One region of the Methylorubrum podarium genome, then DNA from elsewhere that is predicted to be linked to it. Evidence: riboswitches for the same ligand, from Rfam matches in the RefSeq annotation. Region 1 holds a riboswitch; the other holds the start of a gene.
The links. A riboswitch is a leader RNA that binds a small molecule or an ion and turns the genes downstream of it on or off. The one in region 1 is predicted to bind cobalamin.
Positions count from the first base shown of each region.

Region 1 (3,199 bases):
ACCGTCAGCGGCAGGCCCGCGACGGTGAGCACGACCCGGTCGGCGTCGCGGGCGAGGCGCTGGTGCAGCCGCCCGGCCGCGTCGCGGAAGCGGCGGGCCAGCGCGTTGTCCGGCACGATGCCGAGGCCGACCTCGTTGGCCACCAGCACCAGCGGGCCCGGCGCCGCGGCGCAGGCCCGCGCCAGGGCCTCGGTGGCCGCGTCGAGATCGGCCTCCGCCAGCAGCAGGTTGGTGAGCCAGAGCGTGAGGCAATCGACCAGGACCGGCCCGGTCGAGGCGGCCACCGCCTCCGGCAGGGCCGTCGGCACGTCGAGGGTGCGCCACGCGTCCGAGCGCCGCGCCCGGTGCTCGTGGATGCGGGCGCGCATCTCGTCGTCCCAGGCCTGCGCCGTGGCGATGTAGAGCCAGGGCGCGGGGCAGACCTCGATCAGCCGCTCGGCATAGGCGCTCTTGCCCGAGCGCGCGCCGCCGAGCACCAGGGTCATCCGGGGAGCGGCCTGAAGCATCCGTCCCCTTTGCCCCAGGGGCCGCTCCGGCGTCAAAGGCCACATATTGACAACATGCTGTCTAATAGACAATATGTTGTCATGTCATCGACGAGGAACGAAGCCGCGGACGCCGCGACCGCCCTGGTGCTGGAGATTTTCCGGTCCGGCGGCGCGCTGCTGGCCGCCGGTGACCGTCTGGTCGGGGATCTCGGCCTCACCAGCGCCCGCTGGCAGGTGCTCGGCGCCGTCGCGCTCGCCGCGCAGCCCCTGCCGGTCGCCCGCATCGCCCGCGACATGGGCATGACGCGCCAGGGCGTGCAGCGGACGGTCAACGAACTGGCGACCGACGGCCTCGTCACCTTCGGCGACAACCCCCACCACCGCCGCGCCCGCCTCGTCCTCCTCACGCCCGCGGGCCGGGACGCCTACGCGGCGGCGGCGGCGCGGCAGGCCCCCTGGGCGGCGGCGCTCGCCCGCGATCTCGACCCCGCGGCGCTCGAGGCGGCCCGCGCCCTGGTGCGGACCATCGGCGAGCGCGCTTGCGAACTTCCGGGAGACCACGATGCTGATCGGTGAACTGGCCCTCGTCACGGCGGCGGCCTTTGCCGGCGCGGCGCTCTATGTCGGCTTCGTGGAGCATCCGGCCCGGCTGGTCCTCGATCCGGGCTGCCAGTTGCGGCAATGGCGCCCGAGCTATCGGCGGGCGACGCGGATGCAGGGCGGGCTGGCGCTGGCCGCCACCGCGCTCGGCCTGCTCGCCTGGGCGGGAACGGGCGATCCGCGATGGGGGCTCGGGGCGGCGCTCGCGCTGGCCAACTGGCCCTACACCCTGCTGGCGATCATGCCGACCAACCGCGCCCTGCTCGCCACCGCGGAGAGCGATCCCGCCGTGGCGCCGCTGATGCGGCGGTGGATCCGGCTGCACGCGGTCCGCAGCGGGCTCGGTCTGGCGGCGGTCGCGGCCTTCCTGTGGGCTCTGCGGTGATCGCGTCGTGATCCGTCAGTCGGTGCGCGGCACGTTGTGCGTCCGCCCGCATCAGGCTATGACCGCCCGGTGACGGTGCCCCGGCGACGGGGTGAAAAGGGAATGCGGTGAGAGGTTTTTGAAAAAACCTCGATTCCGCGGCTGCCCCCGCAACTGTGAGCGGCGAGCTCCTGCCACGAGCCACCGGGCGATCCGGGAAGGCGGCAGGCGCGACACCAGCCGCGAGCCAGGAGACCTGCCGTCCGACCGCGTTTTGTGTCCTCGAACGCCGCCGGTGGGGCGGCCGGAGCCCGTGACCCGATGACGACAGCGACCCTTCAGACCCAGGCCGCCACCCGCTCGGCTGAGGGCGCCCGCGCGCTCCTCGTCGCCGCCTTCCTCGGCCTCGGTCTCGTCTTCGTGGCGGGCTTCGCCCCGGCGACGGTGCTGCACAACGCGGCGCACGATTTCCGCCACGCGCAGAACTTCCCCTGCCACTGAGCGCGCGCGTTCCAGCGGCTTCAAGCGGTTCCATGATCACCCGATTGCTGTCGGCGGCCCTCGTCGCCGGCTTCCTCGCGTCCGTCGTCGCGACGGGCCTGCAGCTCGCGCTGACCTCCCCGCTGATCCTCCAGGCGGAGACCTACGAGGGCGAGGGCGCGCACGCCGCCCTCGCGCCGTCTTCCGATGCCCCCTTCGCCGCGCTGATCGTGCCGGCCCACGGGGGGAGCGGCCACGATCACGGCAAGGCCGATGCCACCTCCGACGAGTGGCAGCCCGCGCCGGGCCTGCAGCGCATGGCCTTCACCGGGCTCGCCACGCTGGTCGGCGGCGTCGGCTACGCACTGCTGCTCGCGGCGGTGATGCTGGCCTTGCGCCGCGAGCCGACGCCGCAGAGCGGTCTGACGGTCGGCATCGCCGGCTTCCTCGCGGTGGCGCTCGCCCCCGCCATCGGCCTGCCGCCGGAACTGCCGGGCATGGGCGCCGCGCCGCTCGTGCTGCGCCAGTCCTGGTGGCTGATGACGGTGGTGGCGACCGGGCTCGGCCTCTACCTGATCGCCGTGCGGCGGGTGCCGCTGACGATCCTGGGCGGCCTCGTCCTCATCGTCGCGCCGCATCTCGCCGGGGCGCCGCACGCGGTCGATACCGTTTCCTCGCAGGTGCCGCCGGCCACGGCCGCGCAGTTCGCCGCGCGCTCGCTCGCCATCGGCTTCGTGTTCTGGGCGGTGATCGGGCTCGCCTACGGTTGGGCCTGGGGGCTGTTCGGCCGCGCGGCGGGCGCCCGTGCCCATGCCTGACTCCCTGCCTGATTTCCGGCCTAACCCCGACACCGCAATCCTGTCGGTCTGCACCACCTGCCGCGCGGCGGGCGACCCGTCCGAGCCGCGCGCGGGGGCCAAGCTGCTGGCCGCGCTCCTCGCGGAGGCCGAGCGGGAACCGGTGCCGGGCCTGACGATCGCGGGCGCCGAGTGCCTCTCGGTCTGCAAGCGGCCCTGCACCGTGGCGGTGACCTCGCCCGACCGCTGGACCTACGTCTACGGCGATTTCGACGCGCTCGAAGACGCCGGCGCGTCCGCCCGCACCCTCCTGGCGGGCCTGCGCCGCTACCTCGACACGCCCGACGGCGTCGTGCCCTGGCGCGAGCGGCCGGAAGCCTTCCGCAAGGGCGTCGTCGCCCGCATCCCGCCGCTCAGGGCGGCCCGAGGGGACACCCCATCATGAGCCTCGTCGAGAAGATCCCCTGCAC
Region 1 covers NZ_JBELQE010000060.1:21,298-24,496, reverse strand. Annotated here, with positions in the region: gene cobU (bifunctional adenosylcobinamide kinase/adenosylcobinamide-phosphate guanylyltransferase) at 1-506, opposite strand, end outside; gene ABS772_RS10435 (MarR family winged helix-turn-helix transcriptional regulator) at 588-1,064, shown strand; gene ABS772_RS10430 (DUF1772 domain-containing protein) at 1,051-1,473, shown strand; cobalamin riboswitch at 1,530-1,730, shown strand; gene ABS772_RS10425 (CbtB domain-containing protein) at 1,774-1,953, shown strand; gene ABS772_RS10420 (CbtA family protein) at 1,986-2,750, shown strand; gene ABS772_RS10415 (DUF1636 domain-containing protein) at 2,743-3,174, shown strand; gene cobW (cobalamin biosynthesis protein CobW) at 3,171-3,199, shown strand, end outside.

Region 2 (3,199 bases), on a different contig from region 1:
AGCAGGCTGCCGGAGTGGCGCGGCACGTTGATGAGCGGCGTGCCCACCGGCAGCACGTTGTCCTTGGTCACGAAAGCGTCGGCGTAGACGTAACCCGCCAGGATCTTGATCTCCGGCGTGATCTGGCCGGCGGCGGTCAGTTCGAAGCCTTCGCTCCTCACCGCGCCGGCGGCGAGCGAGAAGGCCGTGTTGTTGGGATCGGGCGTCAGCACGTTCTCCCGATCGACCCGGAAGGCGGTGGCGGTGAGCGCCAGGGCGCCCCCGTAGAGGTCGATCTTGGTCCCGACCTCGTAGCCGATGCCGGTCTCCGGCGCGAACGGTCCCGAGAGCGCCACGGCCGCCGCGTCGGGGCCGATATTCGGCCGGAAGCTGGTGCCGACATTGGCGAAGAGGGCGAGTTCGGGCGTCGGCTGGTAGACCAGGCCCGCCCGCGGGGTCGCCGCGAAATAGGTCTGATCGACCTGGGAGCGCGGGATGCGCTCGCGGAACGACTGCTCGAAGAAGTCGAACCGCACGCCGACCAGCGCCTTCCATTCCGGGCTCAAGGCGATCTGGTCCTGCGCGTAGAGGGCGGTGTTGGTGATCCGCTCCAGGTTGTTGCGCGGGATGGTGAGCGGCGGCAGCGGCTGGCCGTAGCGCGGATCGTCGATGTCGATGGCGTAGGGGCTCGTGCGGAAGTTCGAGCGGTTGTAGACGACCCGGCTGTCGGTGCTCTCGCGCTCGAAGCCGAGCAGCAGTGTGTGGCCGATGCCGGCGGTGTCGAAGCGCCCGACCACCTCCGCCTGGCCGATCGCCGTGTCCCAGCGGTAGTCGCGCAGGTTCCGGTCGCGCGAGACGGTGCGGTTGTCGGCGGCGATGGCACGGATCTCGGCGGATTCGCCCTCCAGCGTGCCGGTGTTGAAGTGGGTGGCGAGCCGCATCTGCCAGTCGGCGTTGAAGCGGTGATCGACCCGCACCTGCATCGTGTTGCTGGTCTGGTACGTGCTCTGGCCCGGCTCGCCGAGGAAGCGCGAGATCGGAAGAACCCCGAGCCGCCCGTCGAGGGCGATGACACCGCGGTCGAACACGATGCGGTTGCGCAGGAACTCGGTCTCGACGGTGATCCGGGTGTCCGGCGTGATCTGCCAGCTCAGGACGGGGGCCACCAGCAGCCGGTCGCCGTCCACGAAATCGCGGAAACTGCCCTGGCGGCCGGCGGCGAGGTTGAAGCGGTAGAGGAGCGTGCCCTCCTCGTTCAGCGCGCCGCCGGAATCGACCGTGCCGCGGACCTGTCCGAACGAACCCCACAGCCCGCCCATCTCCACGAAGCGCTCGCGCGTGGGCTGCTTGGTGACGATGTTGACGAGGCCGCCGGGATCGCTGCGCCCGAACAGGCCGCTGCCGGGGCCTTTCAGCACCTCGATGCGCTCGACGTTCTGCGTGTCCGGCGGGGGCGGCGTGCCGCGGTTGAGCGGAAAGCCGTTCTTGTAGATCTCGGAGGTGGTGACGCCGCGGATGGCGTAGCTGAAGACGGAGAGGCCGCCGAAATTGTTCTGCTGCGCCACGCCCGGCGTGTAGTTGAAGACGCGATCGACACGGGTCGCCGCGAGATCGGTGATGACCTCCCGGGGCGCGACGGTGACGACCTGGGGCACGTCGCGCTGGGGCGTGTCGGTCCGCGTCGCACTCACCGCCCGGTCGGCGCGGTAGCCCGGCGTCGGGCCGATCAGGCCGATCGTGCCGGACGCCGCCGTCCGGCCGTCCGGTGCGCCGTTGCCGACGCCGTTGCCCTGGCCGCGCCCCTCTCCCTCGACCGCCAACTCGTCCAGGGTGACCGAATCCTGTGCCCGCGCCTCCGCGCCGGGCAGGCCGGCGCAGAGCAGCGCGGCCAGCATCCAGCGCGGGCGCCGGGCCGGCCTTCCATCGATGACGGCGTACAGGCTCGTCCGAACTCTCACAGGGCGCGCTCTGGCTGTTCGGACGCGGGCCCGAGCGGATGCCGGGCCGGACGCGCGCTGGGGAACGCGCTCGCCGATCAGGCACGCCGCCGGAACACCCCGTCCGGGGGACATCGTCGTGCCGAGGCAGGTCTCCTGGCTCACGGGTCAGCGCCCCCGTCGCGGCCTTCCCGGTGCATGGCACCAGTGACCATCGGTGACGGGAACTCACCGCTCACAGTTGCGGGGGCAGCTTCGGCGTCGCGCGAACCGGCTTACCGAATTCCCTCTTAGCCCTCGGACATCCGCCCAAGGGAACCTTGGCAGGCGTACCTTCGCTGCGATGCGGCGAAGGGTCAACACGCGGCGGCGCGGAATGTAACAACGTTACACAGCCTGTGACCCGCGGGGCACGATGCGGCATCGGGCGGAGAGAGCTCGGTCTCGACGCGGCAGCGTTGGCCGTCATCCCGGCTGTCCGCCACGGCTGAACCTGACGTTCAGCGGCAAAGCTTTTTGACAGGAGGTGGCTGCGATTTAGGCAAGATTAACCAAGATCCCGTTCAATGAGGAAAGGCTTAAGGTTGATCATTCCCTAATCGGCGAAGCCATCTCGATCGTCGTTCTGGCACAGAGAGGCCGGGAAGACGGTGAGAGGCCGTGCGGGATCCGCGTTGTCGAGTACCGCCCGAATGGACATCGCCGAGCTCGTTCAGAGTCGCTCCGCCCGGCCCGTCGTCCGCCGTCGGCGCGGGCCGCCCCTCGCGGCGCTCGCGCTCACCGCCCTCGGCGGCCTCGCCCTGGCCGGCCTGCTGCAACCGCAGGAGACCGCCGCGCCCTCGCCCGCACAGACCGCGCAGGTCTCGGGCGAGGCCGAACCGGCGGACGCCGCGCCGGCCGCGCCCGGCGCCCTGGCCTGGATGCTCGACCCCGCGCCCGTCCTCGACACGGCCGGAAGCGGCTTCGTCCGACAGGCGCCGAAGGCCGTCGCCTTCCGGGCTCCGACCGCGCCGGAACCGCCCGTGACGCTCGCCGCCCTCCCCGCGGATCAATCTGTCGACATCGCGCCCTCCGCCGCGCCGCGCCCGGCCGCGCCGACGGCCCGCGTCGCGCTCACCGTGCCGCTGCCGATGCGGCGCCCCGAGGAATTCCGCTTCGAGCCGCGGACGCAGACCGCCCGGGCCGCGTCGAACCGGATCGCCACGGCACGCGCCTCCACCGAGCCGACCCGCAGCGTGTTCAGCGCCGCGGTGACCGACGACCGCTCCTTCTTCGAGAAGATG
Region 2 covers NZ_JBELQE010000100.1:7,226-10,424, reverse strand. Annotated here, with positions in the region: gene ABS772_RS19465 (TonB-dependent siderophore receptor) at 1-1,937, opposite strand, end outside; cobalamin riboswitch at 2,046-2,254, opposite strand; gene ABS772_RS19460 (DUF2778 domain-containing protein) at 2,609-3,199, shown strand, end outside.
Region 2: another riboswitch for cobalamin. It lies ahead of ABS772_RS19465 (TonB-dependent siderophore receptor); the one in region 1 lies ahead of ABS772_RS10425 (CbtB domain-containing protein).